Regions from separate parts of the Paraglaciecola psychrophila 170 genome, predicted to be linked through region 2. Evidence: predicted binding sites of a transcription regulator. Region 2 holds the regulator's gene; each other region holds the start of a gene.
What was found. The regulator MetJ, encoded in region 2, represses methionine synthesis genes. The targets are predictions, from matches to a motif close to TAGACGTCTAGACGTCTA.

Region 1 (10,251 bases), 1.9 Mb from region 2:
AAATGACGGTGGCATCCATATCTGAGCCGCAAGGTTGCGAAAACAACACCTTTTTAGCACCTTGATCTAAATGCGCTTGGCCAGATGCTCTATCATTATGTACACCAGAACATTCGAGCACCAAATCAATATCAAGCTGATCCCAAGGAAGATCAGCAATGTTTTCATGCTGCAACAGCAGAATTTCATCACCTGCAACAATCAAACGTTTTGCTTGTAAATCGACAGAAAAACCAAAGCGCCCATGGGACGTGTCGTACTTGAGCAAGTGTGCAATGCCTTTTGGCTCGGCTATCTCATTGATCGCCACAATTTGAATGTCACTATTGCGGCCACTTTCATATAAAGCTCTGACAACGTTACGGCCTATACGACCAAAACCATTAATTGCAATTCGTAACATAACACTCTTTAATTTGATTCAAGATGAGCCATCCCATCTGACACTTTTTCTAATGAGCAATACTTCATAACAAAGGCGCTAAAAAGCGCCTTTGTTATGAAAGAAGTTTTTAGTTTAAGCCTTTAGCGGCCTTCACTACTGCTTCTGTGGTGATACCGAAGTACTTCAGCAATGCAGCACCCGGTGCAGATTCACCGAAGGTGGACATGCCCACAACAGCGCCACCCAATCCAACATATTTATACCAAAAATCGACATGGGCCGCTTCGACCGCAACACGTTTAGTCACAACTTTAGGTAATACCGACTCGCGGTAGTCAGCGTCTTGTTTATCAAAAACGGAGGTACTTGGCATAGACACAACGCGCACTGCCATACCCGCAGCAGATAATTGCTCCCCGGCTTCAACCGTGATGCCTACTTCAGAGCCAGTAGCCATTAAGATAACATCAGGGGTACCTGCACACTCTTTCAATACATAACCACCTTTAGCAACATTGGCAAGTTGCTCAGCATTTCGTGGTTGCGCAGGCAAACCTTGACGACTAAAGATTAATGCAGATGGGCCATCTTTACGTTCTAGCGCTGATTTCCATGCAACCGCAGTTTCTGCACCATCACAAGGACGCCATGTAGCTAAGTTTGGAGTAAGGCGTAAGTTAGCTATTTGCTCGATAGGTTGATGAGTAGGTCCATCTTCACCTTGACCAATAGAATCATGGGTATACACAAAGATATTTGGAATACCCATCAATGACGCCATACGCACTGCGTTGCGTGCATATTCCATAAACATTAAGAAGGTAGCGCCGAATGGACGGAATCCACCGTGCAGCCCAATTCCATTCATGATGCCACTCATACCAAACTCTCGCACACCATAATATATGTAGTTGCCGCTAGCATCATCGGCTGAAATGCCTTTGGTGCCAGACCAAATAGTAAGGTTTGAGCCAGCTAAATCAGCTGAACCACCTAACACTTCAGGTAACAATGTAGCAAAGGTCTCAATTGAATTTTGTGAAGCCTTGCGGCTAGCTACATTTTCAGCTTTGTCTTGTGATTGCTGAATGAAGGCATCCGCTTTTTCAGAAAAATCAGCGGGTAGGTCACCGGCTAAACGTCGCGTTAACTCTGCAGCTAATGCTGGATGTGCTTGTTGGTATCCAGTAAATTTATCATTCCAAGCTTGTTCTTTTGCAGCACCCGACGCTTTTGCATCCCAACCGGCATAAATATCTTCAGGAATTTCGAAAGGGGCGTAAGGCCAGTTAAGGAATTCGCGCGCAGCTTTGATTTCTTCTACACCTAAAGGTGCGCCGTGAGAGTCGTGACTGCCCGATTTATTCGGTGAGCCAAAACCTATAATAGTTTTACAGCAAATGAGTGTTGGCTTAGACGTTTCAGCTTTAGCAGCGGCAATCGCATCAGCAATAGCTTGAGAGTCGTGTCCGTCTACGTCGGCAATGACATGCCAGCCATAGGCTTCAAAACGAGCAGGAGTGTTATCAGTAAACCAACCTTCAACATGACCATCAATTGAGATACCGTTGTCATCCCAAAATGCGACTAACTTACCTAAACCTAATGTACCTGCTAAAGAACATACTTCGTGAGAAATACCTTCCATCAAACAGCCATCACCTAAGAAGCAGTAGGTGAAATGATCAACTACATCAAAATTTGGCTGATTAAACTGTGCGGCTAAGGTTTTTTCAGCAATCGCCATGCCCACTGCGTTACTTAACCCTTGTCCCAAAGGTCCAGTGGTAGTTTCAATACCCGGTGCGTAACCATATTCAGGGTGACCTGGCGTTTTTGAATGCAATTGACGGAAATTTCTTAACTCTTCAATCGGTAATGCATAACCAGTCAGATGTAAAAGAGAATAAATCAACATCGAACCGTGGCCATTAGATAATACAAATCTATCTCTGTTGGCCCAATCTGGGTTGCTTGGATTATGTTGCATATGATCTGCCCACAACACTTGCGCGATGTCAGCCATACCCATGGGTGCACCTGGGTGACCGGAGTTAGCTTGTTGAACGGCATCCATACTAAGGGCGCGAATGGCGTTGGCGAGTTCTCGACGTGATGACGACATGTGGTCTCCTGACTGATCCAATAATTATGGGTATCCGTAACTGTTCGCTAAAGACACCTTAGTTAGCTATACATTTTGTATTAGCCAGCATGTAACTGCAATCTTAAATACTCTATGAATGAGTATTTTCATATGACTTTTGTTTACACCTTAGCAGAATAAAATTCATAGACGTTCGGACGTCTAGAAGTAAAGACTGGTATTTTGTACTTGAATAGTTAAAATATACGTATTAATTCGTACAACGACTCTGACATAAGGTGCTTTTATGACCTCACATTTATTTACTTCTGAATCTGTATCTGAAGGACACCCTGATAAAATTGCAGATCAAATTTCTGATGCAGTTTTAGATGCCATTTTAACCCAAGATCCTAAGGCAAGAGTGGCCTGTGAGACCTTTGTCAAAACAGGTATGGTGTTAGTAGGTGGCGAAGTTACAACCTCGGCATGGGTAGATATAGAAGAAATTACCCGCAAAACAGTTAGAGAAATCGGATATGTGCATTCAGATATGGGATTTGATGCAGACTCATGCGCAGTATTAAATGCCATTGGTAAACAATCACCTGATATTAATCAAGGCGTAGACCGCACCTCACCAGAAGAGCAAGGTGCAGGGGACCAAGGTTTAATGTTTGGTTATGCCAGTAATGAAACAGATGTGTTGATGCCTGCACCGATTACCTATTCTCACCGCTTGGTAAAACGTCAGTCTGAGTTACGTAAAAACGGTACCTTAAACTGGTTGAGGCCTGATGCCAAAAGCCAAGTCACTTTTATCTACGAAAATAATCAACCCGTGGCTATTGATGCGGTGGTGTTGTCAACTCAACATGATGAAAGCATCAGCACCGCAGATCTTCGTGAAGCCGTGATGGAAGAAATTATTAAGCCAGTATTACCTGAAAAATGGCTTAGCAACAAAACCAAATATTTTATTAACCCCACAGGTCGGTTTGTTATTGGCGGCCCCATGGGCGACTGTGGCTTGACCGGTCGTAAAATAATTGTTGATACCTACGGCGGTATGGCAAGACATGGCGGTGGCGCATTTTCTGGCAAAGATCCTTCAAAAGTGGATAGATCAGCGGCATATGCTGGACGTTACGTTGCAAAAAATATAGTCGCAGCTGGATTAGCCGACAGATGCGAAATCCAGTTGTCTTACGCCATCGGTGTAGCAGAGCCAACATCCATCAATATTGATACCTTTGGCACAGGAAAAGTTTCAGATGCATTATTGGTTAAGTTGGTTCGTGACAACTTCGAACTTAGACCCTACGGACTACTCAAAATGCTCGACTTAGAGCGACCCATCTATCAAGCCACCGCAGCATACGGACACTTTGGCAGAGAAGAATTTCCTTGGGAAAAAACAGATGTTGCTGAACGCCTCAAAGCAAGTATCTAGAGAGTCAGCTCAGATCAAAATAGCCTCAAAATGGGGCTGTATTTTAGTATTTTTAAAGTAATGAATTTGGGGTGTTGCATTTTCACAAACTATGGTTGGCATCTAGCTAGCTCATAGTACACCGGCCCCCTGACACTGAAAAAATCGTCACTGTGTGGCGACTTTATTTTCTTCAGTCAACCTGCTGATAACGCAACTAAACGCTGCAAATTGTTATTCACAGGCATAGGTGATGCCATCAAAAAGTGAGCTATTCAGATTAAAGATTGTAACTAAACACCTATCTTATGACTCTAAAATTCTAAACATCATAATTTTAAAACTTTAAAACTTTAAAATTCCAAACTAGTTCGCATCAGAAGGGTAGCTTTAAACACTTTACTGACACTAAAGTCTAGTCTTAAAAGGCAGTGATGGACTTAGGCTCTGACAAATCTATTTTGAATACCAATTTAAGGTAGCTTCATTCACATCATTAGCGTGGGAGTTGATGTGTTGAATATTTATTTGAGATTGAAGATTAGAGCTTGAATAGACTTTTGGATGGTAATTGTGGCTGTTTCTAATGCTTTATACGTCATTCAAAAGGATAACTACCCTGGCCCAGCATAGCCCATATCAATCCTGTCAATCCTATTGTCGATATCACGCTTATCAAGTTGTATGTCAGCACATCGATACTCATTTTGGTTAACAAATTACGTTTACGTGTCATTACGCAGAGCGTCGCACTCGTCCACATTTAAGGTCACCGAATAAATGTTCAACAGCGTATTTCCCGAATACAGTACTGTTACGACTGACATTACTGTCCTTGTTATTGACCGCCTTAAACTTGCCTCCATCAATAGCGAAGAGTGGAACATAGAATATAATCATCTGACAACCCATCTCTACAAACTGACGACATAGAGCATCTATGCCTTTGACATTTTCCTTTCTAAAATGAGCAATCGTTTTAAAGTCTGGCATTAATCGACCCAACACCCACATCAGTTCAACGTTGCGATGACTCTTTTCTAAGCGGTGAGAAGATTAAATACGATTGAGATAATCATAGATAGTGAGTTTTAACAGGATGGCTGGATGATAACCTGAACGGTCTTTGCTCTTGGTAATCACACGTTTAAATTCACATATTTTAAGTTCTAAATTATCTATCAATATAACCTCAACTCGAACAGAGTTATCTTCAGTAACAAAATCATCAAGCACGTCGTGAAGTAAGGGAGTTTATGTTCTTGATTGGGGTAAAATATGGTGTGCTATCACGTTTGCTCTATGGTTTAGCTGACCATATAATGATAGTGGAGCAGCGATTTAATCGGCGACAACATTATGCTTGTTTGATCATAAAAACCCAGAACTTAGACCCGAAGGTGATCAATAGTTTTCGCAACGCCCAACGTATCACTTTAGTAAGCAACGGCGACATTATGACGTTTTATCTATTTGTGCTTATTAATAATATCTTTACAAATCCTACTCATGACATATTACAATCATTTAACCTAGGTTTTCTAGACTTAGATTACATGCTAGATAAATAAGAATATTTCTCACTATTCGTTTAATTATTTCCAACTGGCTTTCGATGCGATATTTTTTAAGTTTTCCCTTAATAACTTCCGTAATTGGTCGTTATGAGTTCTTTCATGCCATACTTGGATTAATTCAATCTTAGGTAATGCTGCAGGACTATTATATATTATAAGGTCTTTGTTATTCTGAACGGCTAATACTGCCAAAGGCCTTGCACAAACAAACAGTATATTTTTCTGTTTCCTTAAGAGAATCTGCGGGGCTAGAAAGCTCGAGTAGCCAGCAAGCACCCTTCGCTTTTCACCTAAAGACTCCAGAGCAGTATCAATGCTCCCATTCAATGCTCCTGTCAAAGTAACCATTACATGCCTACATTGAAGAAATGCAGCAAGAGTGAGCTCTGATCCAATGTGTTCGTTTTGCTTGTTGGCTAACACAACAAATTCATATTCCATTATTTTTTCTTGGTAGAAGCTAGTTGGAATATTTTCAAAGAAGCCTGCAATTGCAATATCACATGTCCCATTTTCTAACTCCTTCAAAGGTAATCGCCCACTAGTATTGAACATAATGATTTTTACATTAGGCGCTTCGCTAGCGATAATATTAAGCACTGATGGCATCAAAAGAGCTTCTACTATTTCAGTTCCGTAAATAGTTACCTTGTCTCGTTGTTGTAAAAAATCAGGGGGTTGCATAGTTTGATAAAATGCTTCTACATTTGATACAACCCCCATTATCTGATTTGCATATTTTTTTGCAAATGGCGTCAAAGTTAAACCTCTCGATGCCCTTACAAACATCGGATCACCAAACTCTTCTCTGAGTTTATTAAGTCTATGACTCAAAGCTGGCTGACTTAATGCCATTCTGGCTGACGCACGTGTTAAACTTCTCTCCTCATATAAAATGGCAAATAAATGAAGGGAGTTAAGATCTTTACTTTTGATATTCATTTTTTGGATGCCTTCTATCTAAAACCATGATTATACAAATACCTAGATGCGTCTCACAATAGATTAAATTAATAATCTTAGATAAATAGAAAAGCAATGAAATCCCAACTTAATACAACTGCTAATGAGGCAACACTTCTGACGCCAGTAAAAATCGGCGATCTTTCTTTACCTAATCGTATTTTCATGGCGCCCCTGACACGTTCGCGCTCACTTGCTCATTCTCATGCACAAACGCCCTTGCATGCGCTCTATTACACGCAACGAGCAAGCGCGGGATTGATTATATCTGAAGCCACTCAAATAAGTTCACAAGGGCAAGGTTATGCATGGACTCCAGGAATTTTCACTGAAGACCAAGTAAACAGTTGGAAACTTGTTACTGATGCAATTCACGGTGCAGGTGGGCACATTTTCAATCAGCTTTGGCATGTAGGTGCAGTATCACATAACGTATTTCAACCCGATGGAGGACAACCCGTCTCTGCAAGTAATTGGACACCTGTCGGGGATGCTTTTGTAGGTGACTATCATTCACAAGGACCTACAGTACCTCACCCTGAAGCTCGGTCAATGACAAAAGCGGATATCAAAAATGTGATAAAGGACTATCAACATGCGGCTCAGATGTCTAAAGAAGCTGGCTTCGATGGTATCGAATTTCATGCGGCAAATGGATACCTTATCGACCAATTTATGCGCGACTCTGTGAATAAACGTGAGGATGAATACGGTGGGTCGATTGAAAACCGTATTAGACTTCTTAACGAAGTAGTTGACGCACTTATTCAGGTCATTCCCGCATCTAGAATTGGTGTCCGATTAACACCTATTGGTGGAGCAGGTGGCAGTTACGATAGTGAGCCGATGGCACTTTATACAGCGGCAGCAAAATCGCTTTCTGGAAAAGGTTTAGCTTATTTACATATTGTAAGGCCCAACTCACATGGAAATGAAGTAGGTTTAATTGGCTCAGGAGACGATATTGTGCATTCAATACGAGCATTGTTTGATGGCGCTTTAATAGTAAATGGACAATTTACTTACGAAGAAGCCCAACAGTGGATATCTACTGGTAAAGCTGATGCTGTAACATTTGGTCGTGCGTTTCTCGCTAACCCCGATTTACCAAAACGTATCGCTCAAAACGGACCGTTTAATCAACCTGACCCAACAACATTTTATGGTGGTGACCACAAAGGCTACACCGACTATCCGACATTGAATCAAACAGAAGACTCACTTTAAATAGGAAATAACCATGGAATACCTACACACAATGCTTCGAGTTTCAAACCTTGAGGAAACACTGGACTTTTTTTTGTACCAAACTTGGTATGGTCGAAACAAATAGAATAGAGAATGAAGGGGGAAGGTTTTCTTTAATTTTTCTTTCAGCACCTGGCGATGTTGAACTCTCTCGGACGTTAAAAACACCGTTACTTGAGCTTACTTACAACTGGCCAACTGAAAATGGTGAACCTGAAAATCTTGATGGTGGACGTAATTTTGGACACCTAGCCTACCGTGTCGACAATATCTATGACACGTGCCAGGAATTGATGAACAAGGGTGTTACGATTAACCGCCCGCCAAGAGATGGACATATGGCGTTCATCAAATCGCCAGATGGAATTTCTATTGAGCTTATCCAAAAGAATAAGTCATTGGAGCCAATTTCTCCTTGGAAAGAAATGAAAAATATTGGGGCTTGGTAGCTCACGTATAACAATAGGAATAGCTTGATTTATCAGCCTTAATACCATGACCAATGGCACGCTAAAAGTGTTAACCCCGTTACCTCTGACATCAAAGGAATAGATGACTTCAGTATTAAAGTCAGTAATTTAAAGCGAGCACATAAGTTTTATACTGATATATTGGTTCGCACTAAAATTATGCGTGATGGCTATTTTGAGGCAGTGCCTGCATAACACACTTATGCAGGCAGATGAATTAGAAGCCTTGGGAGAAGAAGTGGCCCCTTAATCAGAGGTGTTCCTAGCTTACAAGGCGGTAATCAGCGACTAGATGTGGTGTCTATCCAATTGGAAAACGTAGTCATAAGCGTCCTCTAATACAGAGACACCACACAAAATGTATGGACAGATAGTAGGTGCGTATAGCCGTATAAACAAAATCCATCCGCGTTTCTAACAACTATTCATATTTTTTCAGATAGCCGAGATGCAGATTTTGATTAATTCATAGCAGACTACAAATATGCAGTTAAATGAGGGTGATTAATAGCGTTATTTACAATAGGGACATTGAAGTAAAATCTGAACAGGCTCATATAAACGCATTTATTGAAAGTATTGCCTTTGAAAATAATAAAGGTAAGTCAAATAGATGGGTATAAGCTTACTGCAAAGGTACAGAAGTGAACACTTAGCTCTTAGCGTTTAACCTTTTTCATTACCGGTATAAATTCAAATATTTGTTATTATATGAAAATAAGAATTAGTTGAAGAAGAATAAAGATGAATTTAAAAGATAAAGACATGAATTTGCTGCATCTTTTTTCAATTTTATATGAAGAAAGAAACTTGTCTAGGGCGTCTGAGCGTATGTCACTCAGCCAACCAACATTAAGTCATAGACTCAGTAAGTTAAGGTCTGAATTCGGCGACCCTTTATTCGAAAGGGCGCCAAGAGGACTATCGATAACGTCGAAAGCGGAAGCCTATGCGCCTGAAATCATTCGATTAGTGAAGTCTTTCGAGTCTTTATATTCTTCTATGAGTTCTGATGACTGGCATGGATGCAATGATAAAGTCAGTATTTACGGTACTGAAATATCTGAGGCATTCATTATTCCTGAGGTAATAGGCTCATTATCTATTTCAGCACCAAATGCTCAAATATCGATGTTTAATACCCTTGGTACCTTGCCTGCCAAAGAACTTGAAAAAGGCACTTGTGATATTGCCATTGCAGGTTCCTTTCGGAGTATCCCAGATAGCTTTTATGTTCAAAAATTATGCAATATAGAATTTGTTGTACTGGCGCATAAAGATAATAATAATATTGAAGACATGATGACTGTTGATTCATTTGCCAAATGTGATCATGTTATCGTCATGCGAAATGATGATTTGCTAGCAGGAGTAGATAAAGCTTTATCGTCAATTGGAAAAGGTAGGCGAGTTGTAGCTGGCTATTCTAGCTTTCTTTCACCACAGTTTTTTTTAAAAGACAGGCACGATATATTATTTGTTTGTATGTCGCCGGTTGCGGCTCTGGCGCTTCAATTTGACGATAATTTAGTCACCTATCAATGTCCGATCGATATTCCAGCGGTAGAAATGTCTCAGATCTGGCATGAACGTACGCACCACGATCCCTTCAGAAAATGGATAAGGCAAGAGATAAGAAAAAGCGCATTAACACTATAAGGGAAAAACTGAAAAATTAACTTGGCAGTATTTCCACCTCTACCTATCTAACGTCTAACCTGAGAAAGAGCCCCCCTAAATGATTAAACTTCGACACATGCCATCAAGATACCTTGCTGAAGTTTTTCGATAGCATTAATTAAGTGCTGTTTGTGTGATTTAAAGCAGGTATTTTTTACTACACGTCGCACTAGATGTTGAAAGGACAAGATACGTTTCTTCTTAACAGTATTAGTCTAGTGATGCCTATACTTACCTGCACTTATGACAGTTAATCCTATGAGCATCGCAGTCAGGCTAGCTAGTGTTGTCATTGACAGTGATAACCGCAACTATAAAAATCTAATCCGCCGCTGCGATACTTATTACGCTCTATATTATCCTATTTATTACCCTTAGCATAAAAATTGAGACACTATAACGCATCTTAA
Region 2 (10,251 bases):
TGATAAGCAGTTACACAAAATTCGTTACAGCATCGTGTTCAAGTGTCCGAGCGGCGACCCCTTTACGTAAATACTTTCGGTCGGTGCGCATGGATTTAATTTCAGCATGTTGAGTGCTTAGGCTTTTCAATGCTCCACAGCCTAATAGCTCTTGTTGCTGCCAAGCTGTCCAGAACGTGATATCCGGTTTACGAAGCGTTTCTAAATCCAATGCATGTACACTTTCTGCTGGCGGGGTGGCATACATATCGTCTAAATGTTGTTGCAACAGCACTGCTACCTTGGGGTGGGCTAAGTCATCTATTTGTATTCTCAAAAAAACTCACATTATTATTTTATACTTTAAGAATAATAACGTGAGCAGATTATTGTTTTCAACAGTGAGTTATCTTTGTTTAATCTTATTTTGACGCGAAACTTTTATTGGTCTGGACTTGTTTTGCTTATGTGAACTAGCCCGATCGTTACTACTTTTAGGACTGCTGTTGTTTTTCGATATGTAAGTACGGGTTTTATTTTGAGGGTCGGCTGTAAAGTGCCTTACTTTGTTGTTTCGCACTTCTAACGATGGGGATCTTTGTGATTTTCCGATGTTCATTTTCGGTGTATCTGCCCTATCTGTTTTTTTAGGTCGATAATGATTGCTTTGCTTTTGCCTCTGTTGGCTTCCACTTTGACTTTGTTTTTGAGCTTGTTTTTGAATTAAACCCCGTTGTTTGTTTCTCGACTGTTTATTCGACCTAAGCGTTTTTGTATGATCAACAGACTGTTGCTTACTTAGGGCTTGTTTGAAACGTTTAGCAGTGTTTTTACTCTGTTTATTCGAATAGCTGTTAATGTTCAAAACTCTTTGTTTATCAATCTGATGGTAAACTTTATTTTTACTGCCACCACTAATGTTACGCACAATACGTTGACCGTTAACTCGATATTGTGCACCCCGTCTATGTTGTTGGTTATGGTTCCAGCGAGGGTATTCTTTAACTCGAACCACTTGACGATTATTGTGATTATTTGACCAGTATCTGTCTGAATGACTGCGGTAGTGATAGTTAGCGACTACATGACGATTACGCCAATGAAAGCCACCAAAATAAAAACTGGGGCGAATGTAAACCCCTGTGCTCCAATACAAACCAGCATTAAAAATGCTGTGACTGGGTCTGTGCCAATAGTATGGCTGATGGTCTTGCCACCACCAATTTCCATAAACAACGCGCGTATCATAGTAGGGTACATAGACTACTTCTTTACGCACGGTTTCTATGACTATTTCACCTTGTTCTTGTTGTATATTGACATAGTCATTAGCAGTCAAGTTACCTTGCTCATAGGCTTTTTGACGTAAATTTTGGACACTTGTTAATATCTGCTGTTCATTCACTAAGAACGCACTACCTAAAGATTGTAACCAGTCCAAGTCTTCACTGAGCTTCTGTAATAAGTCATTAAACGGCACCAAGGCTTGGACACTAGGATCCCAGCCTTTATCTTCCACTGCATTTAAAGCTTGTTGCTCATCTAGGTCTGTATTAACTGCGCGCCAACGAGCGGCTTGGATCACTTCTAAAGGGTAGGTTGATGCGACTAAAATATGTGACAGTAAAGTGTCAGGATAAAGGGCAATTGGCGCTAACATTTGATCGAGTTGTGCTTGATCAAGTATCGCAGCTTCAGATATTTCTGAACTGACTTTTTCTTGCGCTTGAGCAAGCTGCAGGACATTGCCTACTAATAAGCATACAACGTATAAATAGATATATAGGTACTTGGTTTGATTTCGCATAACCCTTTCCTTCCGTAATCGAAAATCCAGTGTACCCAAAGGTGTAGGCAACATTTAAGACGGTAGATTGAGTTATACGACTGTCAGCCTTAACCATGGCTGAATATTCACTGACGGGGCATTATTTGAGAAGATGTTTATCGAACTGATGACCTAACTTTTCCGTTTTAGTACGAATGTAATTTCGATTATCATCGGTTATTCCGTGATCAATAGGAGTGCGTTGCGCCACGTTAATGCCCATATTAGTTAGGGCTAAACTTTTCTTAGGGTTGTTAGTCATGAGGTTGACGTTTTTAATATTCAATTTATCTAACATCAATTTACAAATACCATAATCCCTAATATCAGCATCAAAGCCCAAGTGCTCATTTGCTTCGACAGTATCCATACCTTCATCTTGTAATTGATAAGCACGAATTTTGTTGAGCAAACCTATGCCCCTGCCTTCCTGACGCAAATACAACAATACTCCTTTGCCTTGCTGAACAATATTTTCTAACGCTTTTTCAAGTTGAGCACCACAATCACAGCGCGAACTGAACAATGCATCACCGGTCAAACACTCGGAATGAATACGAATAAGTACCACATCGTCTGGGTCCCATTCTCCGTATGAAAGAGCGACATGTTCTTGCGCTAGCTTATTATCAATAAAACCATGGATGTAAAATTTACCCCAGTGAGTGGGTAACTTGGCCGAACTAACATATTGATATTGGTCTAATTTAGGCTTCATATTTTGTAAAACGTACTTAATTAAAGGGAAGTTGCAGGCGATTTGCCCATTTACTAGCACACAAACACTAGTGTTTGTGTGCGCGTTATTTATAATATGTTTCACTATATGGGCATGATTCAATCTTTTACAATAGCTTTCATTTATCTATGCTGAGTAAAGTCAGCCAGTGCATGAGGTTTAGCAACGCCATACCCTTGGGCAAAATCAACACCCATTTTACCTAACTCCACCATTATTTCAGTTGATTCAACAAACTCGGCCACGGTCTCCATTCCCATTGCTTTAGCCACATCTTTAATTGAGTTAACCATAGCCATATCTACAGGGTCAACCAGTATGTCTTTTACAAAACTACCATCTATTTTGACTTGATCAACGGGCAGGTTTTTTAAATAGCCATAAGAAGAAAATCCACTACCAAAATCATCTAGAGCAAATAAGCAGCCCAATTTGTGGAAGGTATTAATAAACTCTAAGGTTTCATCCATCTTTAAAATGGCCATGCTTTCAGTAATTTCGAAACATACTTTTTTGTAAGGGACTTTGTACTTTTCAAAAGCATTCAAAACAAATAGTTTAAGCTCTTTATCTGCTAATGAATGACCACTTAAATTAATACTTACTCGACTTAGTTCAGCATTATGCTGGGGGTTATCCGCCAACCAGCGAAAGTAATTCTCAACTACCCAACGGTCTATTTGTGCAGTGAGATTATAACGTTCCGCAGCGGGTAAAAAAGTGCTGGGAGAGACAATCTTGCCTTCCTGATCGCGCATTCTAAGTAATATTTCATAGTGATGTCCTTCTGCACGTCGACTCAGCGCTTGATAATGCTGGTAATACAGCTCAAAGCTATCATTTTCCAGAGCATGATTAATATGTGACACCCAAGACATTTCAGACTCATAGCGCTGCATGTGTTCATCTTCAGCTGAATAAGTATGTATTTGGTTACGGCCACGCTCTTTGGCTAAATAACAGGCTGAATCAGCCATGCTTAATAATTGCTCTGGCGAATAAATATTCGGTTGCCAAGGCACTTGGCCAATACTGATACCTAAAGTGAAGATTCGATTTTCCCATATGAAACGAAATTCTTGCACTGCATTGAGTAATTTGTTGGCCAGTAAGTAAGCCATTTGTGCATTATCGCCTTCAAGCAATACACCAAATTCATCACCGCCGAGTCTTGCCAAAATACCTTTTTCCATCACTACCGCATCAAGTTTTTGTGATAGTTGTTTGATTAACAAGTCGCCCGCTTTGTGTCCGCAGGTGTCGTTAACTACCTTAAATTGGTCTAAGTCCATGTAAAGTAATGTTAAATCACTGTTTTGATTTTGCGCTTTAAGTAAACCATTTTGCAGTTGACGTTCAAATTCACGTCTATTGTAGACCCCCGTGAGTGAATCGTGTGTCGCCAAATATTCCAAACTAATATTTGATTGCTTTCGCTCAGTTACATCTGAAATGGAACCAAACAGGTACTGTTTCTCGTGTTCTTGCTTAATTTGCCCTGAGATTGAAAACCAAAATTCACTGCCATCTTTACGCACACCTTTTATTTCTTTGCCAATGACTTTACCGCCCTTATGTATCTCTCCCAGCATGATTGCGCGATCTTGAGGGTTGGCATAAAACTGATCGGCATTACTTACTTCCCTTAACATCTCAGTCTCGTCTGCATAACCAAACAGGCTGCACATGGCAGGATTAACAGTGATGAGTCGACCGTCCAGACTGGAAGTATATAAGCCTTCAGCGGAATTTCTGAATAAGTCGTAAAAGTGTTGTAAATCTTTAATTGCTAACTGTTGTTGTATGTTGTGACGGTATGTTAATACCCGCTCATGCGCTTCAATAGCGAGTGCGATTAACATAATGCCTATCATGATTAACACCGTAAAAATCAAAGAGGCTTTTTGCGTTAATGGCATGCCAGATAGAAATAACGTTACCTGGACAAAGCCACTTATGGCGATAAAGGCTAGCCCCAACAAACAAACCAAGTTAGCTATTTTTTTATCGGGTTTATGATAGAAAAATGCGAGTATACCGATAAGTGATCCTGATAGAGCCGACATTAGCGCTGAAAACGTGATTTGCTGTGCGCTATTTGAGAAAAAAGCCATACCCAGAGTAATAAATCCAAAGCTATATAAAGCATAGCGCCAGACTGTTGGGACTTTTTCTAATATTGCAAAAGTAACTTTTGCTGACGTTAATAACAACAATCCAAGCAATGCACAGCTGAGATTAGATATGTAGGCAGTGATCCCGGTGATTTGACCCAACACGCCTTTAGTATTTAAAAACAACAATAAAAATGCGGCACTAGAAAGGGCAAACCAAAAACGTACGGGGCTGCGCATAAAGATATAAGTAATCAAAAAATAACAAGCCAGTAAAGCAAGGCCACCACTAATAAAACCAATGATTGCTAACAGTAATTGTTCTCTTTCGACCAATGATGACTGCTTGTCTAGGTCTACAGGGAAAACCAATGGGCCATCGTCGTTAACTCTTAAAAAAACTGTTACCGTTTGTTGATCTGCACTGATTGGGGTAATAAATAATCTGTGTTTGAAAGGACGTTTAGAATAATCTCGATTACCACCCATTAAATAAGAACCTAAGATACGGTCTTTTTCATCCAGTAAAAAAACATCTACATAATCCAGTTGAGGGTTGCCAACCGTCAAAAAATACTGTTCCTCTTCTGGATAATCAAACACAATGTTGAACCTCCCCCACAAGCTTTTATCTTGGCTTACTTGATTGGGAATATAGCTAGTTTGCCAATCTTGTAAATTTTGAATGTCTGACAACTGCATACTTTTTTCTTTGATCAACCAGTCAATTTGACTAAGTAAATTTATATGGGAGTTGTGTTGTGATATCACTACTTGCTCTGATGCAATGTTTTTTGAGTGCCAAAGAGCACTTAATAAACATAACATTAAACCAATTGAGTAGAGTGATTTCATGGCTGTCCTGAAGATATGAGCATCATATACGTTGGCGTATATTGAATATTAATACCACTACTTTTAAAAAAATCTTAGCTAATACAAAGATAATATGTCTAATTACTATAAGATATTTCTAAATTTTTCCCCGAACGGGGTGAGGGGACAGAAAACTTTTGGTACTTCTGAATATTTTCGTATGGTTTTTTCAGCGTCCCAATAAACTGGTGAAACATCTTAAAATCACTTTTTCTGCCCGGTCAATCACTTCCTGAGCCAAATAATTACGCAGCACAATATGTGGGTTGTGTTGGCGCATTTGCGATTGTTTTTGTGTTGGGTTCATACCTTGCTCCGTTAAGGCTAAAATATAATGTTTAGCCCACTCATCAAATCTTTCACGATTAATAAATTGATTACGCAAATTTTGATTGTCCCCGAGGGTATCAAACTCACACAGCTGCCTAAACGTTTCAGAGTAGTCCTTTTTTTCTACCGCCAAAATATCTAACCAAGTGTTGATGATATGTGAGTTAGCATCGCCGTATAATGCCCCAGGCAAAAGACCTAGTTTATTATGCATTAGTGTTGAATACTCTTTTAGCAATGTTGGCTTATAATTTCTAAGGGCTTGATTTATTTGTTCTATTTCTAGATGTGGAGTGAATGTCTGTGCTAATGCATTTAAGTTCCACTGCCCTATTCCCGGTTGGCTATCGAAGGAATGCCGGCCTTGAGGATCGGAGTGATTACAGTTAAAACCAGGCTCGAAATTATCTAGAAATGCATAGGGGCCATAATCGAAAGTAATGCCATGAATAGACATATTATCGGTATTCATTACACCATGATTAAAGCCAAAAGCTTGCCATTTTGCAATTAACAGGGCTGTGTCATGCACAATTTTTTGAAGCATGGCTAAATAGGGGGATTCTGCTTGGGCACACTCGGTTAAGTGATATTTAAAACAATAATCAAATAAGCTTTGTAGTTTTTTAGGTTGTTTACTGTGATAAAAGTACTCGAAGTGTCCAAAACGCAGGTGACTCTGGCAGGCACGGATCATCTTGGCAGCATGCTCTTGTTTTTCACGATATACAGGTTCATCACTGACAATTAAGCATAATGCCCGTGAAGTAGGAATGCCCAAATAATGTAATGCTTCACTGGCTAAGTATTCCCTTATCGTCGAACGTAATACCGCTCGCCCGTCAGCAAATCTTGAATAGGGAGTGGGTCCTGCTCCTTTGAGATGTAAATCCCATCGTTGTTTTGGTCATCTATGGTTTCTGCCAATAAGAGTCCACGTCCATCGCTTAGTTCTGGGTTCCAGTGTCCAAATTGATGTCCGCCATATTTTTGTGCCATAGAATTGCGATTTAATGTGCCGTTTTCAATGAATAAAGCTTTGAATAAATGATTCTCGTGTTGCCATTCACTCGGGAGGTTTAATTCTGTCGCAAGACTATGATTAAAAACGGCTAAGCGTGAATTTATCAACTTAATTGGCTTGACTTCACTACCCAGTGCAGTAAGTTCTTCAGCATAAGAGAAGTCTAACTTCATATGTACGCTCATTTGATAACACTAATTTACCACTCATGCATTTGGGTATAACGCTAAGGTTCAAACATGAAAAAAATTCGGAATAATATATTAATAATACTTTTCGCTGCTGGTGGGCTACTTTCACAACCTGTGTTTGCAGCAGATGTTGCAGCAGGTAAATCTAAATCTGCGACTTGTGCTGCGTGTCATGGCAACAAAGGCATTTCTATGATCCCTATGTATCCTAACTTAGCTGGGCAAAAAGAGCAGTATCTGGTTTTACAAATTAAAGCTTTTCGTGATGGAGACCGCAAAAACATGGTGATGTCGCCTATGGCTGCCGGCTTAAGTGATACCGATATTGCTAATCTATCTGCATATTATGCGAGTTTAGATCCAGCAGGCAAATAAACGAAGTGTAGTCACAATACACCAAAATATGATCACCGCCCTTAGCTTAGCGAGTAATAAATGACTGAAAATTTTCAAGCTATTACCCAGTTTATAGTTGAAATAGAAAAATTAAAAAATGTTGAGCGTAAAATTAAGCCCGTTGGCTTCACACGTTATGAAAATAGCGCTGAACATAGCTGGCAAATTGCTTTACTAGCTTTAACTCTTTTACCTTATGCAGCTCAAAATCCAGACCCACTCACAGTGGTGACTATGTTGTTGTTGCATGACATCGTTGAAATCGATACGGGTGATAAATTCGCTTACGATGCTAATCACGATGACTATGAAAATGAATTGGTATCGGCGCAAAGAATTTTTGCTATTTTGCCCACAGAACAAGCAACATCTTTTCTCAAACTGTGGATCGAATTTGAACAAGCTCAAACCCCAGAAGCTCAATTCTCCAAGGCTATTGATAGATTAATGCCTGTGATACAAAACTTACATAACGGCTGCCAAAGCTGGATTGACCACAATGTTTCTGTCAGCCAAATATTACTTAAAAATGCCTCTATCGAAAAGGCTAACCCGCAATTGTGGCAATGGATAAAACAGCAAGTGATAGATGCAGGTGTTCGGGTAGGTTTGAGACTCTAGAAAAGAGTATTAATAAATTTTACACATATATGCAAATTTTTCTATTAAAGTGGTCTTAGACAATGTATAGGCGTATACAAGTGCATGATTTGTTATTAAGGAAGGCTCGATGATTGTACTCCACCATTTAAACAACTCCCGTTCGCAACGTATATTGTGGCTGCTAGAAGAACTTGAACTAGAATATGATGTAAAGCTTTATCATAGAGACAGTGAAACCAATCTAGCACCTAATACCCTGACATTAATCCACCCTCTAGGTAAATCCCCGATAATTACCGATGGTGATATCACGGTGGCTGAATCAGGTGCCATAATTGAATATTTAATCGGGACTTATTATAAAAAGGGAGTTGCAGGGCAGTTAACTGATCCGCAACGAGGTACTGAGGTACATAGGCAATATACATACTGGCTGCATTTTGCTGAAGGCACGCTAATGCCGCCTTTAGTAGCTAAGCTAGTGCTGGATCGAGTCAGAACAAATGCCAAACCATTCTTTGTTAAAATAATTGCCAATAAGATTGTGGATAAATTAATGGCAGCCTATTACGGACCGATTATTGCCAAAAACATGGATTTCATTGAAAGTCACTTAGAGCATAACGCTTGGTTTGCAGGTGCAGAACTATCAGGTGCAGATATACAAATGAGTTTTCCACTTGAGGCTGCAGTGGCACGAGGCAATACTAAAACCTTCCCAAATATTAATAAGTTCGTTAATAAATTCCATGGAAGACCTGCTTATCAAGCGGCCTTAGAAAAAGGAGGGAAATATGATTATGTTTAAGATAGAGGTAGAGTCGTAAATCTCAGTTTGTGAATGAAATTTGCTGTTTTAGAGTCTACTTTTTAATATTCAGTCTTCATCTTCATCTTTTTCTTTTGATAAGTTCATCTCCATCATCAGTTTTCTGACTTCTTTGGGGATAAGCTGGGTGTTGTCTTTCCCTAAATCTTCATCATCTGGCAAGGGTTGACCTGTAAAAGCATGTAAAAATGCTTCACATAATAATTCAGAATTAGTTGCATGCCGTAAATTATTCACCTGACGACGAGTACGCTCGTCGGTGAGTACTTTTAATACTTTGAGTGGTATCGATACTGTGACCTTTTTCACCATCTCACTTTTTTTACCATGTTCTGCGTAAGGATGAATATATTCACCGTTCCATTTTGTTAAATTTGCCATTTTTCAATCTTTTGTCTTTCTTATGCATTGAAATTCTAAACAATACGGGCAAAAGGTCAATGATAGACTGCTAAACATCTTGACGGCTTTACGTTCAAAGTTTATTTTAGACGTCTAAACGGCTAAATAATTTGGAGTTACCCATGGCGTCTTACGCACAAGGGATAGATGCATTAAATCAATCATTATCAGAGGTGAAAGGGATTGATGTATCGTTTGAATTTTTTCCACCTAAAACCGAATCAATGGAACAAACGTTGTGGAAATCGGTAGAGCGTTTAGCGCCGCTAAAACCGTCTTATATGTCAGTGACCTATGGTGCGAATAGTGGTGAACGAGACAGAACCCATGATGTGGTGAAACGTATTCAAGCTGAGACAGGTATTCAAGCTGTGCCCCATTTGACCTGTGTGGATGCAACCCGTGAAGAACTCATTGAGATTGCCAAGGACTATTGGCAAAGTGGGATCAGAAAGATCGTCGCATTGCGTGGTGATCTACCTGAAGGTGTTGAAAAGCCTCAGTCTTACGCATCTGATTTAGTAGCATTGTTAAAAGAGGTGGCAGACTTCGAAATTGCCGTCGCCGCTTATCCTGAGAAACACCCAGAAGCGCCAAATAGCCAATTCGATTTACTTAATTTAAAGCGTAAAGCTGACGCTGGTGCGACTGAAGCGATCAGCCAGTTTTTCTTTGATGCTGAAGTGTTTTTAAGGTTTCGTGATCGCGCCGCGGCAGCAGGGATTGATTTAGATATCGTGCCAGGAATATTGCCTGTGACCAATTACCAAACGTTGCAACGTTTCGCCGGTTTTACCAACGTACATGTGCCACAGTGGCTACATAAAATGTACGATGGTTTAGATAAAGACGATCAAACTACACGTAATTTGATGGGGGCTAACATCGCTATGGATATGGTCAAAGTATTAGCTAAAGAAGGCGTCAGAAAATTCCATTT
Region 3 (10,251 bases), 1.5 Mb from region 2:
ACCACTTTTCAGCTTCTAGCCTGTCCCAACTCTTGCGAGCAGCATAATCGAGTAATTGATCGTCTTGTATTTGTGCCACTGCAAAATAACGACATCCTGGATGCGAGAAGTAGAATCCAGATACCGCGGCGCCAGGCCACATGGCGAAACTTTCTGTCAATTTCATACCGGTGTTTTTCTCCGTGTCCAACAAATCCCAAATCAACTGTTTTTCGGTATGTTCAGGGCAAGCAGCGTAACCAGGGGCTGGTCGTATACCTTGATATTTTTCACGAATAAGATCTTCGTTTGACAACGTTTCATCGGGGACATAACCCCATATCTCTTTGCGCACTTTTTTATGTAGATATTCGGCAAAAGCTTCTGCAAATCTATCCGCAAGGGATTTAACCATGATGGAATTATAATCATCACCGTCATCTTCATATTCTTTGGCAAAGCCATCTTCCCAAGTACCTGCAGTCACAGCGAATGCACCAAGGTAATCCGCTTTACCAGAAGATTTAGGTGCAACAAAATCACTTAAGCAATTGTTTGCCCCTTTAGGCTTTTCGGTTTGTTGACGAAGATGGTGAGCAATGTGAACCACTTCACTGCGACTTTCATCAGCATAGATTTCAATATCATCATGCACTCGATTAGCGGGGAAAATGCCAATAACGCCACTCGCTTTGAGCTTGGGGTTATCACATAATATTTTTAGCATATCCTGGGCATCAGCAAATAAAATCTGTGCCTCTTTGCCAACTACTTCGTCCTGTAAAATGCGCGGATACTTTCCCGCTAAAGACCACGTTAGGAAAAAGGGCGTCCAATCTATGTAATCAACTAACTCTGCCAGTCCAACACTTACTGCCGTCACCCCCAACATATTGGGGACAGGTGGCTGATAATTATCCCAATCAAAATTAAAACCATTGGCACGGGCTTGCTCTAACGTTACGGGGCGAGTGCGCGGCTTTTTCTTAGCGTGTTGTTCGCGTACTTTTTCGTAATCGAGTTTTAGTTCTTCTGCGTATATAGCTCGATTTTCGGCAGTGATCAGTTTTTGGCACACTCCCACTGCGCGACTAGCATTAGGCACATAAACCACTGGGTGTTGATAATGTTGCTCAATTTTTACTGCGGTATGCGCTTTAGACGTGGTGGCACCACCAATTAATAAGGGCAAGTCAAAATTTAGCCGTTGCATTTCTTTGGCCACGTAGACCATTTCATCAAGAGAGGGTGTAATCAGCCCGGATAGGCCAATCATATCGACATTTTCATCTTTGGCCACTTGCAATAGTTTTGCACAAGGCACCATCACCCCAAGGTCTATGATCTCAAAATTATTACATTGCAACACAACGCCCACAATGTTTTTGCCTATATCGTGAACGTCACCTTTTACTGTGGCCAACAAAATTTTTCCGTTACTGCTACCTTTGTCCTTTTCAAGTTCGATATAGGGATTAAGATAAGAAACTGCCTTTTTCATCACGCGGGCAGATTTAACCACTTGCGGCAAAAACATTTTTCCCTCACCAAACAAATCCCCAACTACATTCATGCCATCCATCAATGGCCCTTCAATGACATGTAATGGTTTTTCTGCTGCAAGGCGAGCCGCTTCGGTATCTTCCTCTATAAAGTCCATGATACCCCGAATCAAAGCGTGCTCAAGACGTTTATTTACGGGAAATTCACGCCATTCAAGGTTATCTTTGACCAAAACCTTACCGTCACCTTGATATTTGGGTGCTAGTTCTAAAAGATTATCCGTGGCTTGATCATGACGATTGAGGATCACGTCCTCCACAGCTTCTTTCAGCTCTGGGGGGATTTGGTCGTACACTTCGAGTTGTCCGGCATTCACAATGCCCATATCCATACCGGCTTTAATAGCATGATATAAAAATACCGAATGCATCGCTTCGCGCACAGGATTATTGCCACGAAAAGAAAAAGATACGTTGGATAAGCCGCCTGATACGTGAGCATGGGGCAAATTTTGACGGATACGCCGAGTTGCATTAATAAAATCGACAGCATAATTGTTATGCTCTTCAATCCCTGTGGCTACTGCAAAAATATTTGGGTCAAAGATAATATCTTGTGGCGGAAAGCCGATTTTTTCAGTGAGTAGTTTATAACTACGTTCACATATCTCGAATTTACGATCTTCAGTATCAGCCTGACCTTTCTCGTCAAATGCCATCACTACTGTGGCAGCACCATAACGCTTTAACAGCTTAGCTTGATGCAGAAAGATTTCTTCACCTTCCTTTAAGCTAATAGAGTTAACAATGGCTTTACCTTGCACACACTTTAAACCTGCCTCAATAACCGTCCATTTGGATGAATCAATCATGATAGGCACCCGAGAAATATCAGGTTCCGAAGCAATCAGGTTCAAAAATCGTGTCATGGCTGCTTCAGAGTCCAACATGGCTTCATCCATATTGATATCTATGATCTGTGCACCGTTTTCGACTTGCTGACGAGCAACATCTAAGGCTTTTTCATAATCATCGTCTAGGATCAAACGCTTAAACATCGCAGAGCCGGTAACGTTGGTTCGTTCACCCACATTGATAAAATTCGCTGAGGTCTTCGCGACGACAAGAATGGGTTGCTCAATATCTACTTCATTTTCACTCATCACAACCGCCTAATGGACAAAAGGTTCTAAACCAGACAGGCGCATTTTCACCTCTCGTTTTACTATTTTTCGAGGCGCGTAATCTTTTACCGCATCAGCCAAGGCCGCAATATGTTTTGGTGTACTGCCGCAACATCCACCCACAATGTTTAATAATCCCGCCTCTGCCCACTCTTTAATGTGCGCAGCCATTTCGTCACTTTGCATGTCATATTCACCAAACTCATTAGGTAAACCTGCATTCGGATGTGCGGAAACAAAACATTCAGCTATCTGAGATATTTCATCCACATATTGACGCAATAAGTCAGGGCCCAATGCACAGTTTAGGCCAAAAGAAAACGGCTCTACATGATTCATCGAATAATAGAAAGCTTCGGCCGTTTGACCAGACAATGTTCGACCAGAAGCGTCGGTAATGGTGCCTGAAATCATTATTGGTAACTTATAACCCAACTGGTCGAAAACTGTTTGTATCGCAAACACCGCAGCTTTAGCATTCAAGGTATCAAAAATGGTTTCCACCATAATCAAATCTGCACCACCTTCAATCAGTCCGTGGGTCGATTCAATATAAGCTTCAACCAACTCATCAAAAGTAATATTACGTTTAGCGGGGTCGTTTACATCAGGTGAAATAGAGGCTGTGCGACTAGTAGGCCCTAACACACCTGCTACAAATCTAGGTTTGTCAGGTGTTTGTCCAGTAAATTTGTCTGCCGCTTTTCTGGCTAATTTTGTCGCCTCGACATTTATCTCTTTTGCCAACCCCTGCATATTATAATCGGCCATCGAAATAGAAGTGGCATTGAAGGTATTAGTTTCAATAATGTCGGCTCCCGCCTCAAGGTAAGCGCAGTGAATGTCGTAGATGATCTGGGGCTGACTCAGTACTAATAAATCGTTATTACCTTTGACATCAGAATGCCATTCAGCAAATCGTTCACCGCGGTAATCTGCTTCTTCAAATTTATATTCTTGGATCATTGTGCCCATGGCACCATCAAGTAACAAAATACGCTTACTTGCTGCTTCTATCAGTTGCACTTCAAGTTGTTTTGGGACAATTCGCTGACTCAATGTCATTCCTCTTCTTTACTTCGCTATATAAATACACTTTTTTACTCAGAAAGTTGAGCCAAGTCATAAGGGGTATTTTGGTAAACATAATAATTTAACCAATTAGTAAACAATAAACTGCCATGAGCTCGCCAACTGACCATAGGCTCTTTAGTGGGATCATCATCAATAAAGTAGTTTACTGGGATTTGCGGTTGACCATTAGTTAATAAATCTCTTTGGTATTCTTGTTTTAAACTCTCAGAATCATACTCAGGATGCCCAGTAACAAACACTAAACGTTTATCTTCAGAAGCAATTATATAAGCACCACCCTCATCTGACTTAGCCAATACATTCAGTCCAGGTATAGAAGCGAAGTCTGCCATGCTTATTTCACCAAATCGTGATTGTGGTGCATTAAAAGCAGGATCAAAACCTCTCAATAATTCATCATGCTCATTTTGCACAAAATGCCGATAAACACCACTCAACTTATGCTCCCGAAGTTGCCTGTTTTTACCAAAATAATGATAAATGGCTGCATGAGCCGCCCAACATGAGAATAAAGTAGACTGCACATTTCGACGGGCCCAATCCATAATAACCGTCATCTTTTCCCAATATTTTACATCTTGATAGGCAAGGTGCGCGAGCGGTGCACCAGTCACAATTAACCCGTCATATTTTTTATTGACCACATCATCAAACTCTACATAAAAATTATCCATATGTGCCGCGGGCGTATTTTTAGGTGCTTGGTTATCAATACGAATTAAATCAATATTAATTTGCAAAGGTGTATTCGAGAGTAGACGTAAAAATTGCTCTTCAGTTTCCATTTTATTCGGCATTAGATTCAAGATACCCACTTCCATAGGTCTAATATCTTGTGTCGCGGCTCTCTGGGTATCCATAACAAAGATTTTTTCTTTGTCGAGCACATTTTGTGCAGGCAAGTTACTTGGAATTCTAATCGGCATATAGGATCTAAGACTGGAAATGTTGTCAACAAACTTGGCTTAATACACTAAAAAAGTCAACATCTTTACGTCTAGACGTCTAAATGAAAAAATATAAAAATGTAAAAATTAGTCTTAGACAGGTCAAAGAGCTCGTAAAATGCATTTTTCTAATTAAATCAAAACTTGGATTCAAATAATAAGTGCATAACTTGAACGGGTAGAAAAGACGGTCAGCTGAATATATGCTAATCGCTTTTTCTCCGGCAAGAGATGCAACATTGAAAACATATAAACAACTGACCTATGAACAACGATGCCAGATTTATGCTTTAAGTAAAACAGGAATGAGCCAAAATAAAATATCCAAACAACTAAAGGTTAGTCAATCAACCATTAGCAGGGAGTTTTCCCGTAATACAGGCAAACGAGGCTATCGTTTTAAGCAAGCTCAAACATCGACAGACACACGCCGATTAGTCGCTGTAAAGCCATTAAATTGACAACAGCACTCATTGCATTAATTGAGTCAAACTTACTACGAAATGGAGTCCAGAGCAGGTGTCTGGGTGGCTTAGGGAGGACCAGAGCATCGACATTAGTTATGAAACTATTTATCAGCACATTTGGTCTGACAAAAAATAGTGGTTATTTATTCCAACATTTACGTAGGAAAGGTAAAGCTTATCAATCACGTAGTAAGGATAAACAAGCTGGCAGAGAGTTTATTAAGAACCGTATAAGTATCGATGAGCGTCCACACGTTGTTGATGATAAAAGTAGAATGGGTGATTGGGAAATTGACCTCGTTATTGGCAAAGGTCACAGTGGCGCACTGGTCACGATTGTAGAGCGCAAAACGAGTTTTACCGTTTCGAGACGTGTAGATGACAAGTCAGCAAAAACAGTCACAGCAGCCACCATCGCCTTGTTAGCGCCGTTTAAAAGCGCTGTACTCACGATTACAGCGGATAATGGTAAAGAGTTTGCGTACCGTGAACAGATGACTGAAAGTTTGAAATGTGATGTGTATTTTGCAGACCCTTATTGTTCGTGGCAACGAGGCTTGAATGAAAATACCAATGGTCTATTACGACAATATTGGCCGAAATCAACAGACTTTAAAAAGGTATCGCAATCAGCCGTTCAAGATGTAATAGTCAATCTCAATAACAGACCAAGAAAGAAACCAAATTATAAAACGCCAGCCAAACTAATGGCTGAACACATGGTGGCTATAGCTGCTTAGAGGTTATGCACTTCAAACTTGAATCTGCCAAATCGCAAAAATATGGAATCTGAACTAATCAACAAGACTAATATTGGACACATTTAAAGTTATGGGAATTTATCTTTGATTATTGTGTAGATTAAAGAGAAGTTCAGCCTCTGCCGCGGGCATATCGCATTCACGCATCAAATCCTCAAGGCTAGCACCTTCATGAATAAGTTTTGCACCCTTGCTGTAAAAGCGACTTTGCGAGTCTTGTTCGACGAAGTTTTGCTGAGTTGACTGTAAATTATCGACTTGCTGAACCAGATCTTTGACGCGACTAATCACACCATAATTTCCACTACGGATTTCATGTATTTCTTCACTAAGGTGAGTCACTTTTTTACTTTGTACAGAGAGCATGTTGCTTTGAGCTACGATAGTTTCAAGCTGATTTTTATAACGTTTAAACAGTACAATCAATAAAGTCAAACAAGCTATAGAGACAATCAATGCTATTAAGCTTAGTAATAATGTAAAACTCATAATTATCTCTAAAAGGACTATAAGACACGGAACACTATAACGTAAGCAGGAATACTTCGCCGTAGTGAAACGTGTGAACTAAGTATCATGCTTAGATATTGGTAATTTCGGTCCACTCTTCGTCATTCAGTAATTTATTTAAGTCAACTAAGATAAGTAATTGCCCATCTCTGTTGCTAACGCCCTGAATAAACTTGGCACTTCCTTCAGTACCCACATTCGGTGCACTGTCTATTTCTGAAGACCGTAGATATACGACTTCTGCGACACTGTCGACCAAAATACCGACTACTTGTTCATCAGACTCAATGATTACTATACGAGTATTATCTGAAATATCCGACGAAGGTAACCCAAAGCGTGATCGCGTATCGATGACGGTGACAACGTTACCCCTTAAATTAATAATCCCCAAAACATAATCTGGAGCGCCTGGTACTGGAGCTATTTCGGTATGACGCAGAACTTCTTGTACCTGCATAACATTTATACCGTATGTCTCTTCACCTAATTTATAGGTAACCCACTGCAACACTTCATCACCGTTTGCGGCTACTGTATTACTTGAATTTCTGTCGTCACTCATTCCCATTGCTCCGGCCCAAAATAGGCTAATCGTTACTGCTTAAACCTTGCTTCAACATGTTAATCAACTGCTTAACATTCATCAAGGCACACATTTTCTTTTTAATCATGCCAGATAACCATGAGCGACTACCTTCAACATTTCGCCATTTCACTTCATCTGGTGTCAAAGTTTCAGTGGCAACTAACTTTTCACAGCCTAATCCCCAACCACTTTCACCTAACACTATAAGATATTTATATTCTGTTGTTCCAGCTAACTTATCCGAAGATTTTTCTGGCATTATCCATTTGGCGGTATCGACTACATTATACTTTTCATCACGGTGCAACAAAACGCCTTTAAACCAAGCAGGTTTACCAAACAGGGGATTGACACTCTCAATCTGGTGTATCCCACCTAACTCCGTCAACGGTACAGCCAATGTCATGCCTGCAACCTCAAATAATAACACCTGAAACTCCCCTTCAGGAATAATAGGTTTAACGACTTTGCTCGGTGTATTTACTGCCACTAGCCTTTTTTCGACCTGAGGTTCCAGAACTTTAGCAATCACTGGAGTGGTTTCAACAGGCTCTGCTGCTGGTTGTATAAAAGGCTCGGTTCTTGGAACTGGTTCAGTCTTAAACAACTGCTCAACAGACTGACGTTTAACATCATCAACAATAGTTTCATCTGTCAACAAGGCTGACATGTAATCTTCCATCACATCTTCGTTAGCGAAGGGATTACCACTCATCTTTTTATTTCCAATTTTTGTAAGTGACTCAGTAGTTTAGCATAAGCAAAAACCCCTCGGGATTTCGGGCAATACACAGATGGCGGACTTTGTGCCTGACTGGCATCTCTAAATCGTGTATCAATTGGAATTAACCCAACCCACACACCCTCTTTGTAGGTGCGGATCAATGTGCTATAAGACTCAGTTGCCGCATTGACACGTTTGTCATACATTGTTGGAACTATGGTATAAGCAAAGGTTTTGGCTAATGATTTTTGCATAATTTCCATGGAGTGCATCATTCTATCCAAACCTTTCAAAGCTAAAAACTCGGTCTGCACTGGGATAATAACCCTGTCACAAGCCGCTAAAGCATTAATCATCAACACCCCTAAAACCGGTGGACAATCAATAATAGCGTAGTCAAATTCATCACTAATTAGCTCTAAAGCTTGCCGTAAAATTAGTCCCATACCACTTTTTGTGCCTAACTTTCTGTCTAACGTCGCTAATGCCATTGTCGCTGGCAAAATGAATAAAGAGTCCAATTTTGTCGGACATAAACAATTTAAAACATTCTCTTTAGTAACTGACTTTCCAGCTACAAATATGTCATATAGGCTAGTAGATAATTGTTCTGAATCAACACCAAAATAGTAACTTAACGAAGCCTGTGGATCAGTATCAACCAATATTACTCGCTGTCCACTTTGCGCTAATAAACCGCCAAGGGTAACAGTTGTGGTGGTTTTACCTACACCACCTTTATGATTTGCGACCGTCCAAACTACCAAACCTGTACCCACATTTTAAGAATTATAGTTTGAGAAAATTTGAAGACATTTAGATCAATATTTTTATTTTGAAAAAACACCCAAAGTGCTCCTTTGATCCTAATCTAGTATTTCGTTCTTTATATGACTCGCCATATGAGCAATATCATAATTCGCTTGGGATATATTGGCTATAGTAACAGCCTGAGGCATACCATAGACTACGCAGCTCTGCTCATCTTGCGCCCATATTTTAGCACCTTTGGCTTTTAACTTTTTACAACCTTCACGGCCGTCAGCCCCCATACCCGTTAAAATAACAGCGAGTACATTACCTGAATAAACCTGAGCCGCAGATTCGAACGTCACATCAACACTTGGCTTATAAGTAGCAGAGGGGAAACATTCTGGATCAGAGATGACAACTCTTGCATTCCCCGCTCTTCCCTCTATGGTCATTTGTTTACCACCCGGCGCGAGATAACATACCCCGGGGGTCAACATTTCGCCATTAGCGGCTTCTTTTACTGTTACATCACATAAATCATTTAGGCGCTTAGCAAATGCCTGAGTAAATGAACCTGGCATATGTTGTACCATTAACACAGGAACAGGGAAATTAGCGGGTAATTCCGTTAAAATTTTCTGTAAGGCTACTGGTCCTCCTGTAGAAGTGCCTATAGCAAGGCAAGTATAACGACTTGACGTAGCCGCGCCGAAAGTAGACTTCATACCTAGCGTTGTTGTTTTATTCACAACCTTCGTCGGTAAGACTGTTGTAGTGTTGGGTGCTAAGGAGCGTGTTCTTAAAAAAGAACTTGCTCCAAACATCCTTCTACCGCATAGCGCTTTAACACGATTCTGAAGTAGTAAAATGGCTTCTTTTCTATTTAGAGCAATATCTTCGAATTTCTTTGGGAGAAAATCTAAAGCACCTGCATCCAATGCGTCCAATGTAGCTTGTGCTCCTTCTTGGGTAAGTGATGAAAACATAATAATAGGCACAGGGTTACTGGCCATTATTTTCTTCACAGCAGTTATACCATCCATGACAGGCATCTCTATGTCCATGGTTACAACATCAGGCCTTAAAGAAGCAACGAGTGTTATCGCTTCCTGTCCATTTTTAGCCTCACCTACTACCTCTAATTCACAGTCTTCTTCAAGAATCTGTTTAATTCTGCGACGAAAAAAAGTTGAATCATCAACTATTAAAATCTTATAAGTCATTTTCGCCTATCATACCTATTTGTCTAACTATCAATTTCATATTAGGCGTATCAAGAACATAATCACCTATGATTTTTTGGCGGCATATCTTTTTAGCAAACCAGGCACATCTAATATCAATGCAATACCACCATCACTGGTTATGGTCGCTCCTGCCATGCCAGGGGTACCTTGAAGCAATTCATCTAGAGGCTTAATAACCACCTCTTCTTGGCCAATGAGAGCGTCAACAACAAATCCAAGTTGTTTTGTACCAATTTGCACTACAACCACGTGTCCTTTGGTTTTATCAATATTAACTTCTCCTCTTGCTAACCATTCTCCCAAATAAAATAATGGAATAGCTTTAGAGCGAACAATCATCGTTAACTGGCCATCAACAGTATTGGTTTTTCGCATATCAAGATTGATAATTTCATTCACAGACCCTAACGGTAAAGCAAACGTTTGTTTGCCTATCACTATCATCAGCGTCGGTAATATTGCCAAGGTCAATGGTACTTTTATCTCAAGTGTT

Region 1: metK (methionine adenosyltransferase) is a predicted target of MetJ. The motif match lies at 2,679-2,696, and genes of this name have one in related genera.
Region 3: C427_RS15265 (homoserine O-succinyltransferase) is a predicted target of MetJ. The motif match lies at 4,751-4,768, and genes of this name have one in related genera.

Annotation. Positions count from the first base shown of each region.
Region 1 is NC_020514.1:1,407,459-1,417,709, reverse strand. It holds gene epd (erythrose-4-phosphate dehydrogenase) at 1-403, opposite strand, end outside; gene tkt (transketolase) at 513-2,510, opposite strand; gene metK (methionine adenosyltransferase) at 2,779-3,924, shown strand; partial or broken gene C427_RS28750 (IS5/IS1182 family transposase) at 4,639-4,929, opposite strand; gene C427_RS06115 (hypothetical protein) at 5,166-5,474, shown strand; gene C427_RS06110 (LysR family transcriptional regulator) at 5,499-6,422, opposite strand; gene C427_RS06105 (alkene reductase) at 6,519-7,670, shown strand; partial or broken gene C427_RS06100 (VOC family protein) at 7,684-8,140, shown strand; gene C427_RS06095 (LysR family transcriptional regulator) at 8,906-9,820, shown strand.
Region 2 is NC_020514.1:4,941,452-4,951,702, reverse strand. It holds gene C427_RS21740 (GNAT family N-acetyltransferase) at 11-316, opposite strand; gene C427_RS21735 (DUF3300 domain-containing protein) at 386-1,786, opposite strand; gene ribA (GTP cyclohydrolase II) at 1,908-2,525, opposite strand; gene C427_RS21725 (EAL domain-containing protein) at 2,669-5,515, opposite strand; partial or broken gene C427_RS21720 (protein adenylyltransferase SelO) at 5,614-7,063, opposite strand; gene C427_RS21715 (c-type cytochrome) at 7,130-7,456, shown strand; gene C427_RS21710 (HD domain-containing protein) at 7,517-8,098, shown strand; gene C427_RS21705 (glutathione S-transferase) at 8,208-8,888, shown strand; gene metJ (met regulon transcriptional regulator MetJ) at 8,958-9,290, opposite strand; gene metF (methylenetetrahydrofolate reductase) at 9,434-10,251, shown strand, end outside.
Region 3 is NC_020514.1:3,489,447-3,499,697, forward strand. It holds gene metH (methionine synthase) at 1-2,644, opposite strand, end outside; gene C427_RS15260 (homocysteine S-methyltransferase family protein) at 2,654-3,724, opposite strand; gene C427_RS15265 (homoserine O-succinyltransferase) at 3,766-4,686, opposite strand; partial or broken gene C427_RS15275 (IS30 family transposase) at 4,947-5,914, shown strand; gene C427_RS15280 (DUF2802 domain-containing protein) at 6,014-6,424, opposite strand; gene C427_RS15285 (chemotaxis protein CheW) at 6,516-7,010, opposite strand; gene C427_RS15290 (chemotaxis protein CheW) at 7,036-7,749, opposite strand; gene C427_RS15295 (ParA family protein) at 7,746-8,525, opposite strand; gene C427_RS15300 (protein-glutamate methylesterase/protein-glutamine glutaminase) at 8,625-9,734, opposite strand; gene C427_RS15305 (chemotaxis protein CheA) at 9,801-10,251, opposite strand, start outside.